DNA from 3 places in the Lysinibacillus sp. NPDC096212 genome. Region 3 is predicted to be linked to each of the others. Evidence: riboswitches for the same ligand, from Rfam matches in the RefSeq annotation. Region 3 holds a riboswitch; each other region holds the start of a gene.

Region 1 (4,295 bases), on a different contig from region 3:
AGCTCCCGTCAGCATGGATCCACCCACTAAAATAATATATTTACTGCGCTTAACATTGACACCTAAATGCTGCGCGCGTTCTTCTCCATATAACAGAACATTTAACTCGCGTCTTTGTGTCCAAAGCATAATTGAGCCAATTATGACAAACGGAATAATCATCTGAACATATGGCCAACCACGCATCGATACTGAGCCTAGCAACCATCCGATTACTTGGCGTAGCTCTTCACCAGACAATGCAATCATTAATGAAATCAAAGAACCTAAAAATGAACTAAATATAACCCCTGTTAAAATAAGAGTTTCCATTTTTAGCGAGCGGTCTACTATTCTAGCAAAGCCCATAACAGCTACCATCGTTAATATGGCACCTATCATACTAAAGGTCGGCAATGTAAAATGGCCTACTACAGGTATTGATATACTAAAAAAAATTGTCATAACTGCGCCAACTGATGCACCAGAGGAAACACCTAATGTATAAGGATCAGCCAAAGGATTTTTTAATAAGCCCTGAAAAGCTGCCCCTGCAATTGCAAGTGACGCCCCTACAAGCCCTGCCAGCAGGACTCGGGGTAATCGAATTTTCCATAAAATATTGGCGGCTGTTTCATCAGCCGCCTTATTCCACAACACTTCTAGTGGAATATGAACTGAGCCTATCGCCACACCACACCAGATGCTAATGGTTAGAAGCGTAATTGCTGTTACATAGGCTACAATTGTTTTACTCATTTAAACGCCTCAGGGTAGACAGCTTTTGCTAGTTCCTCAAGACCATCTGCTAATCGAGGACCTTGACGACTTATCATATTTTCATCTACTTGTACTATGGCTTTATTTTTTACGGCAGAGATTGTCTCAAAGCCTGCACGTTGTGGAATTTTCGTTAAAATTTCAGGTACATAATTATATGCCACAACAATGACATCTGGATTTTTCGCGATAATTTTTTCAGCATCGATTTGATACCAGTCATTTACATCTGCTGCCACATTTTCAGCATGAATCATTTCTAGCATTTCATTCATAAATGTACCTTTACCAGCTGTATAAATCTGTGGCTCATCAGACGATTCTACAAAGACTTTCTTTGGCTCAACACCGTCAAGTTTTGTTTCAACTTCTTTAACTTTTGCCTTCATATTTGCAACAATTTTTTTAGCTTCTTCTAGTTTTCCTGTTGCACGACCAAGCTGTTCAATCGTTGTGTAAGTTTCATTAAAGTTTTTTGCATCCGCTACAACAAATACTTTCACACCTACCGCCTCAAGCTGTTCAATGGCTCCTTTTGAATAACTCATACCTGACGCATGCGTAAAAACGATATCTGGCGATAAAGCAATAATTTTTTCAATATTATAATCCATACCGCCAACCTTTTCTTTTTTAGTAACCTCTGGTGGATAATCGTCATTATCGGTCACGCCAACTATTTCATTATTTAAGCCAAGGCTAAATAATATTTCTGTGTTACTCGGAATGAGTGAGACAATTTTTTCAGGAGGTGCCTCTAGCGTAATATCCTTGCCAGTAGCATCCTTTATCGTCATTGGGAATGTAGCTTGATCTACTTTCGCAGTCTCTTGTTGCTCAGAAGATGACGGCTTTTCATTTGTCGCCTCTTTAGTATTACATGCAGCAAGTAAGCCCATAGCTAAAAATGCTGATAACCCTATTTTCCAAATTTTCTTCATGTGAATCCTCCTTAGTCTATTTGTGCTTATAGTTTTTATTGTTTTTCTGATTGATCGATACATTTTAGTTTTTGATCGCCTAACATTGTGGGGTTATCGTCAACATTGCGAACTTCCAGCCAACATTTTGAGCTTATCGCCTAACATTGTGAATTTATCGCCCATGTTTTCAAATTTATCGACATTCATCTTCCAAAACAAATACCCCTCATCATAAAATAATGAGGGGGTCAAATTTGCACAAAAATACATATACAAAATCCACCATCCTATCCTCGTAGGCTACAACGTGTTTTCTATAAAGGCAGGTCTCCTGGCTCGTGCTCCATACGCTTTTTCAAGCCTTCCCGAAATTTTCAGTGGCGCAGATTGAAAAAACTCACACATACAGTGGCGGGACCGCATCGGAATTACACCGATTTCCCTTTTCACTTTACTTAAGTAAAGAACCTTTATAATATTCAGTTGATTGTATTATACATGAAAATGAAAGAAGTCGCCTCCATTCGAGACGACTTCAAAACAAATCAATTATGTCCGGCATACTCTGTGACTTCCGCCGGAGGCTTTTGGTCAAAAAGATGTTTTTGTGCGAAAGCGTAGCGACAGCAACACTCAGTCATTGCCACAGGACGTGGCGTTCTTAGATTGAGTTCCTCTATTTCATCTGGTGTTTGGACACCCGCTGAAACAAGTTATACTATATCTGAAAAATACTGTACCGTTTTCATTGGTGCACCCATTTCTCGTAATGCCCATGTATCCTCCAAATAAATATCTGCTAGCTTCTCATATTTGCCGCCGAATCTTTGTGCCCACTCGACTGCTACCACACTTTCATATAAATGCGCCATTTTCTCTGCGACCTTTTTTGCTTCAAACGTTTTTGTTGCATCATCTAAACGGCTAAATGTTTGCAAAGTTGATTCTAGTTTTGCTAATTGATCCATGACAATTTCAACTAATGGACTGGCAACTAGTTTTTCTAGACGTTCTTCCATGACACGAACAAACATTTCGTGCGCATGAAACTTATCAACTAAACGAATGAGCTCTAAAGCTAAAATATTCGCAGTCCCTTCCCACACAGTAAGTACCTGTGCATCTCTTAATAACCGAGGTGTAACAAAATCTTCAATATAGCCGTTTCCGCCATGTAATTCAATGGCTTCACTAGCATAATGTACAGCTTGCTCTGCCGTTTCTTTTTTCATGATAGCAATATACAAGCGGTTTAAAATAATGTCTTCTTTATTCCCCTGCCCACTAGTTACTTTATCGTAAAGCTGAATAAGATCAAAAACCGTGGCAACTTCTACATGAAGCTTGGCAGCGAATTTCCCTAGTGTATCCTGAATCATAGGATATTGCGTTAAAGGTTTACCAAAGGCATGACGATTTGTCACATAATGCTTCGCCTCTAAATATCCGCGGCGCATAATGCCGATAGAAGCAACCGCATTGCAAATTCTTGATAAATTAAGTGCCTCCAGCATATAATAAATTCCTTTATTCGGATCACCAACAACATATGCTAGCGCACCATCAAATTCCACCTCACCAGAAGGCACTGCTCTAACGCCAAGTTTATCCTTTAAACGCCTAATGCGTAGGTTATTAACTGTGCCATCCTCGTTTCGCCATGGAACGGCAAACAATGTTAAGCCCTTTGAGCCTACCTGAGCCCCTTCCATACGTGCCAATACCATGGTTACTCCACACATTCCTACATTAGATGCAAAATATTTTTCCCCATATAAACGATACTGCTTGCCGTCCTTTCTTGCCTCCACAACATTCGCCCCAACATCAGAGCCACCTTGACGCTCCGTTAAAAATGTAGCCCCTTCATATAGCTCTGTATCTCCTGTTGCACAAACATGTGGTAAAAAGCGCTCCTTCACTTCATCACTCGCATAATGATCAAGTAAATAAGCAGTAGCCATTGTTAAAGTAACAGGACAGTAAAAGCCTGGCTCAGCATGTGATAGTAAATAGCCCTGAGCAAAGCTATACACATAATTGCCCTTCCTACCTAATTGCGGAATATCCTTATGCACATAACCAACAATGCCGGTATTGTACGTCTCTTCAATTGTTCTTTTATAGCCATCATTGACCCAAATCTCTGACACTTCTTCACCATAGGCATTATACCTTTGTAATCGAGGTTCACCCTCTCTATCTGTATGTTTGGCTCTCACATCAATATCTCCAGCACAAAGCTCACCAAAATCTGTTAGCTCACGTGTGGCATATTCCACAAACTCTTTATCTAGCATCATTTCTAAAACTTTATGAAGTGTATCATTATCGTTAAAAAAGTTTGTTGTTTTCATATCTTCCTGCTGTAAAACTTTCATACTATCTCACCTCTTGTCCCTTCAAGGATTGTTTTAGTATTTTGCCTGATGCATTTCGTGGTAACGCTTCCACACGTTCAAAGATGCGTGGAATTTTATATTTAGCAAGATGCTCCTCCAAATAAGCTTTCAGTTCATCCTCGTCAATTTCCGTTTTAGCGGCATAAACGGCCTTCACCGTTTCTCCCCACTCCGGATGCGGTACACCTATTACTGCCACTTCAAAAATCCC
Region 2 (4,295 bases), on a different contig from region 3:
AGTATTTTCCACCCACAGTAATGATATAAGAGCGACCATCAGCATCAATTGTATATTTGTATCCTTTTTGGATCCAGTTACCACTACCATTTTCAATTTTCGAAGATAGAGAGTTCATAGCTGAAAACAACTGCCTACTTTCAGTTGTATTTGAATTTAACTGTGTATCAAAAGAGCCTTCAAAACTAATAATAGCAACCTTTGAACCTGTATGTATTTCCACTGTTTTCGGTACTGAAGTTGGAGCATACGCATCATTATTTTTTAACACGATAAATGAAGCATCTACTCTTTCTTTTAACATCTTTTTAAAATCACTACCCTCAACCCAGTATTCATCAGTAAAATTTGATATAGGTTCTATTTCAAAGTTTTCATGATATTCTTCGTTCACTTTCTCTACAAGAGAAATATATTCCTTGTAATACTTTTCTTTTTGTTCCTGCGTTAAATTTAAAGGAGTTGGAGCTACGATTTTTTCTTTTTCTACTGTTTGTTCATCGGTCGATGGTTTGGATGATTTTACATTTTCTGTTTTTTCATTTACACACCCTGTTAAAAAGAAAATTCCCAGTAAAGCTCCTGCAAATATATATTTTTTCAATATCTTCACCTCACAAAAACGAATTAAATAACAGAATAATTAGTTATTTATTTAAACTATAACACATTTACAAATACTGGGGCAGAAAATATATGAAGTAACGAGCCTGAGGGAATGAACTTTGAAATTTCAATAGTTAAAAAAACAATTTAAGCACAAGTTTCCCTTTTTGGTATAATATTGAAAGAGGGGGGGATTTGAAAATGGGTATAAATTTTAATAGTTTTCTTAAAGAAGAATTGTCAGTAATCGATATTCAAACAGCTATGGTACAAGGTGATATAACATCAAAAGAATTAACTATGTATTATTTGCACAGAATTGCTAAGTATGATCAAGGCGGACAGAAAATTAATTCTATGCTTGAAATTAATCCTGAAGCGATATTTATTGCTGAAGCATTAGATGAGGAAAGACTAACAAAAGGGGCTAGAGGGCCTTTACACGGAATTCCGGTAGTTTTAAAAGATAATATCGAAACGAAAGATTTTATGCACACTAGTGCAGGCGTAATAGCATTGGAAAATTATTTAGCTAAGCAGGATGCATTTCTAGTAAAAAAGCTTCGTGAAGCAGGGGCTGTTATTTTAGGGAAAGCAAATATGACTGAATTAGCAAACGCTATGTCGAGTACGATGTGGGCGGGTTATAGTTCTCGAGGTGGCCAAACACTAAATCCTTATGGCGATCCAGAACTTTATGTGGGAGGATCTAGCTCAGGGTCAGCGGTAGCAGTTGCATCGAACTTTTCAGTTTTATCAATTGGAACTGAGACAGACGCCTCGATTTTAAGTCCAGCTATTACAAATTCAGTAGTTGGCATAAAACCGACTGTTGGGCTCATTAGTCGACAGGGCATTATTCCGTTTACATACTCTCAAGACACAGCAGGGCCAATGGCTAGAACAGTAACAGATGCAGCTATTTTATTGGGCGTGTTAACAGGAGTAGATCAAGACGACGTCGCTACATATAAAAGTGAAAGAAGGTTATATAAGGATTACACCCCTTTTTTAGAGGCCACAGGATTAAATGGCGCTAGAATTGGTGTTTATAATAATGCCTCAAAAGCTTATTATGACTCAGAGGAATATGATGAAACACTTTTTAATAATGCAATTCAGGTTTTAAGAGATCAAGGAGCCGATATTATTGAAGGCATCGAAATCCCTTCTTTTCATAGAGACTGGAAATGGGGAGTACCACAATACGAATTAAAGCATAGTTTAAATAATTTCCTTGTAAATCTACCTTCCCACATGCCTGTGCATTCTATCTCTGAGTTAATTCAATTTAATAAACGTTCAAAAGGAAAGTCGTTAAAATATGGTCAGGATAAATTGGAATTGAGAGAGAAACTATCGAACACATTAAGAGACTCTGACTATTTAAATGCAAAACTAGAGGATTTGTATTTTTCTCAAGAACAAGGAATCGATTATACATTAAAAAAATATGAATTGGATGCGATTATCTTTCCATCATATATAGGTTCGACAATTAGTGCAAAAGCTGGTTATCCGTCTATTGCCGTCCCAGCAGGGTATATGAAAACTGGGAGACCGTTTGGCATAACATTCGCAGGAACTGCATTTAGTGAAGATGTTCTAATAAAACTTGCATTTTCATTCGAACAAGCAACTAAACTACGAAAAGCACCGAAGTTGAGTGAGTAGTTTTAAAATATCTAATTGCCTCAATTGACTTTAAAAATACTGTACTTTACTATTAACGGAAAGAAATCTAGTATTTTCCAGTTTATTGACAACTGAATAGCGTAGAGTAATAGGTGTAAATTGCGTGCAATTTACTGAAAAGGGAAGTCGGTGCAAATCCGACACTGTCCCGCACCTGTAAATTCATAAAGTATAAAAAACGTTTCATTCTTTTAATAAACTCGATCAACAACGTTTCAATTCGTTTGTTGGTCGTTCTTTTTTTGCGTTGAAAGTGAGTGACCCAAAAGCCAGTGATTCTGAATGGCCTTGGCATGTTATAGAAGAAGTTCAAGTAGAGTTATTCAAACAATAAGCAAAAAATTCAAGTTGGGGGAAATACATAATGATAATTAAACCGACAAAAAAAGTCTTACTGTCATGGATGAAAAGTTATGTCCCTGAAAGAGATTTATTTTTTCTATCAGAAGAACATCTTAATGAAATTGACTTTACAGATGTATTGTTAATGCCCATAGATGAGTTTTATACTCACAGCACATATCAGCATTTAAATTATGTTAATAGTTATGAATACTGGAATATAAAGAACGCACAATATGTAATTATTGCTGAAAAAGAATGGATTGAGAGCAAATCGAAAGAGGACCAACAATTGATTTTAAGTTTTCAAGTGCAATGTGAAAGAGGGCTTGTACTCCCCGTTAAATTTATAAAGGAGATAGAAAAAGTACCTTCGAGTTATGTACAGAATGGGCACGTTATCATACAGCGTTCAATGTGGGAAGGTCTTGACGAATCATTTAAAGAACAGTTACTTACAACAATGGTTTATGAATGGTGGGATAAGGGAGAATGTGAGGAACCTCCAAAATCATTACCTAGTTTTCTACAGCAATTTGCTAATACTTTTGGGCATCGTCAAGGTGCAAATTGTTTAGCAGCGGTTTTGTTTGCAATTTCAAAAGGGAAACAAAAGTGGTTTATTTATGAATGGATATATCAAAAAACATTTCTTGAAAAATTAAGTCAGTATAACTATGAAGAGGTCCTAGGTGAAGGGATACAACAAGGCGACATTGTGATTTGGAAGGATGAAAATGGTATTATTCAACATGCAGCTTATCATATTGGTGAAGAACTATATTTTAATAAGCATGGACAAACGATGTTTAATCCTTGGAAGATACTTTCGAAAAAGCAACTATATAAAGAGTGGGAGCACCTAACACCTGTGAAAATGAGAAAGAGGATAACGAAATAATAAAAGAGTATCTACAATCCGAGTTAAAAACTAATAAGAACTGGAATATATTATGTTATTCAGACTTTACAGCAGATGCAAATGTTTGAAGAGACACATGGAAAGTTAGGTAATAAGCGAGGAAATACAGAAAAAAATCACGATAATCTAGTTATTGCAGGAGCATTATCCGTACAGGGAATGAAGGCGAATAAGTGGTATGTATAGCAAAATCCTATTACTGATTAGTTAAGTGTAATGTATTACAATTATTGGTATATGGGAGGTGACTAGATGGAACTTATATTAGTCTATAATAGTAAAGAATATTAATTACCGTATGAAACAATTCAATAAATCATTCAAACAAGGAATATATTTGTAGACGGAAAATCGTTAAATATTACATCAGTGACTGTAGATTTAGATGGTAAGGTATATATTCGCATATAATTATAAATACATAAAGGTCACATCTAACAAGGTGTGGCTTTTTATTATGCCTTAGGCGGTTGAGTATGAAATTGAAAGAGGAGAATTTAAAAGGATCACCCGGAGGATAGTGACCCTTAGTAAAGATTTGGAGGTGTAAGGTTAAATTAGTATTACCTTACAATAGTTATGAGAATTTTAGGAGATATAGGGTATTAATAACCTCTATTCATGAAAGTAGCGCCGACAATAATTAGAAGAATGAACAGAACAACGACAAAAGCGAATGGGTTTCGTTCGCGACGCTCTTCGCGAAATTCTCCGCAGTATTCCATACAAT
Region 3 (4,295 bases):
AATGTACCCTAAAAAAATTAAAGGGGTTATCTTACTTGATGGTGGCTATACGTTTCCAGATTTCCAAGAAGATATGACCTTTTCTAAAGTATATGATGGGTGGAATAATTATATGGAGCATTCCTCGGTTTTTGACACTTGGGCTGATGTAATCGGGGAGTACCAACAATATACTGACCGATGGAATGAAAAAATTGAACAAATGGTTCAAACACTTTTTAATAAAAGAGAAAAATATGAACTTATTACTTCAAAGTTTACTGTATTATCTATTATTAAAGCATTTTTTAGAGAAAGTTTTACAACAGCTTATCCATACATAAAATCACCATTGATTCTTATCCACGCAACTCTTCCCAAAGAGTTAATAAACGCTAGAAGAACTGGAATCAACAAATTAAAACAGCATATAGAAAATGTCACCATTGTTTCAATGGAAGAAACTGATCATATGGTTCATTGGGATAACCCTAAAAAAGTAGCTAATGAAATTCATAACTGGGTATCTAAATGTTGAGCTACGTGGCGATTGCAAAAAAATATTACACCAATTGAAGTGAACGGAACCTCGGAAATTGGGGACGTTGTGGTCATTTCTTTAATAGTAGCCTCATTTCTAGCTGCATTTTTTAGCCAAAAGGGCAAGTTGAGAATTTTTTCTTTAATTGTTTCCGCGATTCCAGTGCTTTTTCTACTAGGATTGATTTTACTACCGATATTTTATTTGTTAGAGCAATAATCGGATACGTTCTTTGTAAAAAGATGGTGAAGTTATTGCACTTCAACTAACGAATGCTTTAATTATAAGAAGATTGGGGAAAAGATAAAATATTTCCGAAATAAAGGTTATCTATTTGTTGCTTGAACACCAATAAAAATTGTTAAAAAGAGTGGTGATAAAGTGGAGAATGTAAATCAAAATAAGCGTATTCTTTATGCGGTTTTCGAGCATGATATTCAATTGCCAATCCTAGATATTACTCATCCCCTTTTCAACGCAAGTATTGATGAACAGGCGTATCATTTGAGCTGTCTTAAGTCAGCCAAGAGCATTGAATCATTAAAAAAGATGCCTGGCTTTATCCGCAACATCTTTCTGACTACTCCCACAGATAAGCAGTGGGGTTCTTATGTACTTAAGAGAAGCGTTACAAAGCTCTCCACAGATGGTGTTGCCATGTCCTGTGTACAACATCTTTGATTTATCTTCTGTTCCATAAGACTTTCTTATTTACACAACCGATGTTGTACAAGACCAGGACTAAGATTCCTGGTCTTATTATGTTAGTCATTACTATAAGGTTTTTATTATATTCAGAAAATAAAATTGACGAGAACATTTGAGCATGTTATGTTTAATACTAATTTCATAGCAATCATTACAAGTTTGAATGAAGAAAAGCTTTCATTCAATTAAAAGGAAAATGGGTGTAAATCCCATGCTGTCCCGCAGCTGTAAATGAGGAGTTTTGTTTAGATTACCACTGAGTGAATACTTGGGAAGGTGAAGCAAAATCATGATTCATGAGCCAGAATGCCTGCTTGTAAGGAGATTCATTGATGATCTACGAAAGATAGGGAGATGGATGGGGGCTTACTCACAGTAAGTTATTCTGTCCTTATTCTTTTGGAATAAGGTTTTTTTTATGCCTTTTTTCACTCTGTAGATTCTTCATTTAGTGCACCACAAACAAAGATAGGAGACAGAAAATGAGATTGACAAAGTACTTACTTCCTTTCATGCTTGTTATGATGTTCAGTTTACTTACTGGCTGTACAAGCACTGAAAAGGAAGAGACAGCAACGAAACAACAGACTGACGAAAAAATGATAACGATTGGATGGCCATTAGATGTAGGTCCATTAAATCCCCATACATATTTACCAAATCAAATGACAGCACAAGCGATGGTCTATGAATCATTGGTTGAATATAACGATGACGGAACAATTACGCCGAAACTAGCAGAAAGTTGGGACATCTCAAAGGACAAAACTTCTTATGTTTTCCATTTAAGAAAAGATGTCAAGTATTCTGACGGAACGGCTTTTAATGCAGACAATGTGATTCGTAACTTTCATGCAGTTTTAGCAAATCGTGATATGCATTCTTGGATGGGCATGGTTAATCATATTAAAGAGGTTGTGAAAGTGGATGACTTTACAATTCGTTTGCAATTGGATGAACCCTATTACCCTGTCTTAAACGAACTTGCCTTCGTAAGACCTTTCCGTTTTTTAGGTGATAATGGATTCCCTAATGGTGATGCGACAAAAGATTCAATCAAAGCACCAATTGGGACAGGCCCATGGGTATTAACAGATTACAAAAAGGATGAATATGCTTTATTTAGTCGCAACGAAAACTACTGGGGAGAAAAACCTCTTGTAGAACAAATAAAAGTAAAAATTATCCCTGATTCAGAATCTATTTCGTTGGCCTTTGAAAATGAAGAATTAGATTTAATATATGGTCGTGGCATCATTAGTTTAGATAACTATACGTTTTTAAAAGATAGCGGGAAATATAAAACTGCTACGTCTGAACCTTTATCTACGCGAGCACTACTGTTTAATACACAATCAGGACCGTTAGCAGAATTAAAGGTACGTCAAGCGATTCAATATGCAATCAATAAGGAACAGATGGTTGACAGTATTACACATGGTACTGAAAAAGTGGCCAATACACTATTTTGGGATGCTGTGCCTTATGCCAATATTGATTTAGCGCCAATTTTATATAATCCGAAAAAAGCGCAACAATTGCTAGATGAAGCGGGATGGACGCTACAGAAGGGTGAAAAAATTCGCTCTAAAAACGGACAGCCACTAACATTAGATTTAATCTACATTGCGACAGATGCGATTCAAAAACCTATGGCAGAACTAATGCAAGGTGAACTAGCAAAAATAGGTGTACAATTGAATTTAGAAGGCGCAGATGTGATGGTAGGTCTGCAAAAATTAATGGATGATCAAGTTGATATTAATTTCTGGCGTACAAATGGACCACCAACAGATCCACATAGCTTTGCTAATGAATCAGCTACACCAAACGCTAATGGTGTCTATGAAGCAAAATTAGGCTTACCAAATGCCAAAGAAATCGATAATAACATTCATCAATTATTAGTAGGTACAGATGAAAAAGAGCGAGTGCAACTTTATACGGATATTTTAACAATGTTCCATGACCAAGCACTATTCTATCCTATATCTTACGAAACAAATAGCGTGATTTATCAGCAATATATGAAGGATTTTGCTCCACGTGCATCTGAATATGATATTCCATTTGCACAAATGGATAAAGAAAAATAACTGTAAAAGAGAGAGTATGTCGATCAAAGACAGCTCTCTCTTTATCATAGGATTGATTAGGAAGTGACAGCATGTATGAATCGACATGGATGTTTTGTTTAAAAAGAATTTTGACTTTACCGTTTGTACTATTGGGCGTATCCATCCTGACTTTTGTATTTATTCGTTTCGTTCCAGTAGAACCTGCTGAGGTCATTCTTAGATTGGCAAGAGTTGCACCAACAGCAGAAGCCATTCAAGCATTACGTGAAGAACTTGGAACAGACAAACCTTTTCTTATTCAATATTTACTGTGGATAAAAGGCGTTTTGCATTTAGATTTTGGTACATCTTTTGTTAGTAAATTACCAGTAGCACATGAACTTTTCGCGAAATTACCCGCTACCATTGAATTAGCAGTTGCTGCATTTGTGTTAATTTTAGGATTAAGTATACCATTAGGGATCATAAGTGCATTATATAAGCATTCCATCATCGATAAAATCATTAGACTATTGACTATCATGAGTGTATCGATTCCAACATTTTGGTTAGGTTTTTTACTATTATATATATTTAGCTTGAAATTAGGGATCTTCCCGACAAATGGAAAAGGCACACTAGCACATCTGGTTTTACCTGCATTCGCATTAGCTTTACCAACAATTGGACTGTTCGTTCAGTTTATCCGTACAACCATCATTGAGGAATTACAACAGCATTATGTTCAATATGCACAGCTAAGAGGATTAAAAAACTCTGTGATCCTCGTACGCCATGTTTTGAGAAATGCTATTATCCCGCTATCTACTGTGTTAGGTATGACGCTTGGTAATTTACTAGGTGGTGCAGTAATTGTAGAGCAGGTTTTTAGTTGGCCAGGACTTGGGAGGTATTTAATAGAATCCATTATTAACAGGGATTACCCAGTTGTACAATGCTATGTATTGATTATTGCTGTCATTTATGTGCTTGCAAATTTATGCACAGAT

What was found. A riboswitch is a leader RNA that binds a small molecule or an ion and turns the genes downstream of it on or off. The one in region 3 is predicted to bind cobalamin.
Region 1: linked by a shared signal. The riboswitch ahead of ACIQ7T_RS12475 (ABC transporter substrate-binding protein) and the one ahead of nikA (nickel ABC transporter substrate-binding protein) in region 3 are both predicted to bind cobalamin.
Region 2: linked by a shared signal. The riboswitch ahead of ACIQ7T_RS22875 (hypothetical protein) and the one ahead of nikA (nickel ABC transporter substrate-binding protein) in region 3 are both predicted to bind cobalamin.

Annotation. Positions count from the first base shown of each region.
Region 1 covers NZ_JBIWFQ010000011.1:17,497-21,791, forward strand. Annotated here, with positions in the region: gene ACIQ7T_RS12470 (FecCD family ABC transporter permease) at 1-738, opposite strand, end outside; gene ACIQ7T_RS12475 (ABC transporter substrate-binding protein) at 735-1,700, opposite strand; cobalamin riboswitch at 1,987-2,169, opposite strand; gene ACIQ7T_RS12480 (acyl-CoA dehydrogenase family protein) at 2,396-4,063, opposite strand; partial or broken gene ACIQ7T_RS12485 (class I adenylate-forming enzyme family protein) at 4,065-4,295, opposite strand, start outside.
Region 2 covers NZ_JBIWFQ010000030.1:42,245-46,539, reverse strand. Annotated here, with positions in the region: gene ACIQ7T_RS22885 (hypothetical protein) at 1-604, opposite strand, end outside; gene ACIQ7T_RS22880 (amidase family protein) at 808-2,280, shown strand; cobalamin riboswitch at 2,375-2,589, shown strand; gene ACIQ7T_RS22875 (hypothetical protein) at 2,666-3,544, shown strand; gene ACIQ7T_RS22870 (YjcZ family sporulation protein) at 4,171-4,290, opposite strand.
Region 3 covers NZ_JBIWFQ010000034.1:14,632-18,926, forward strand. Annotated here, with positions in the region: gene ACIQ7T_RS24100 (alpha/beta fold hydrolase) at 1-517, shown strand, start outside; gene ACIQ7T_RS24105 (hypothetical protein) at 902-1,201, shown strand; cobalamin riboswitch at 1,367-1,560, shown strand; gene nikA (nickel ABC transporter substrate-binding protein) at 1,711-3,324, shown strand; gene nikB (nickel ABC transporter permease) at 3,396-4,295, shown strand, end outside.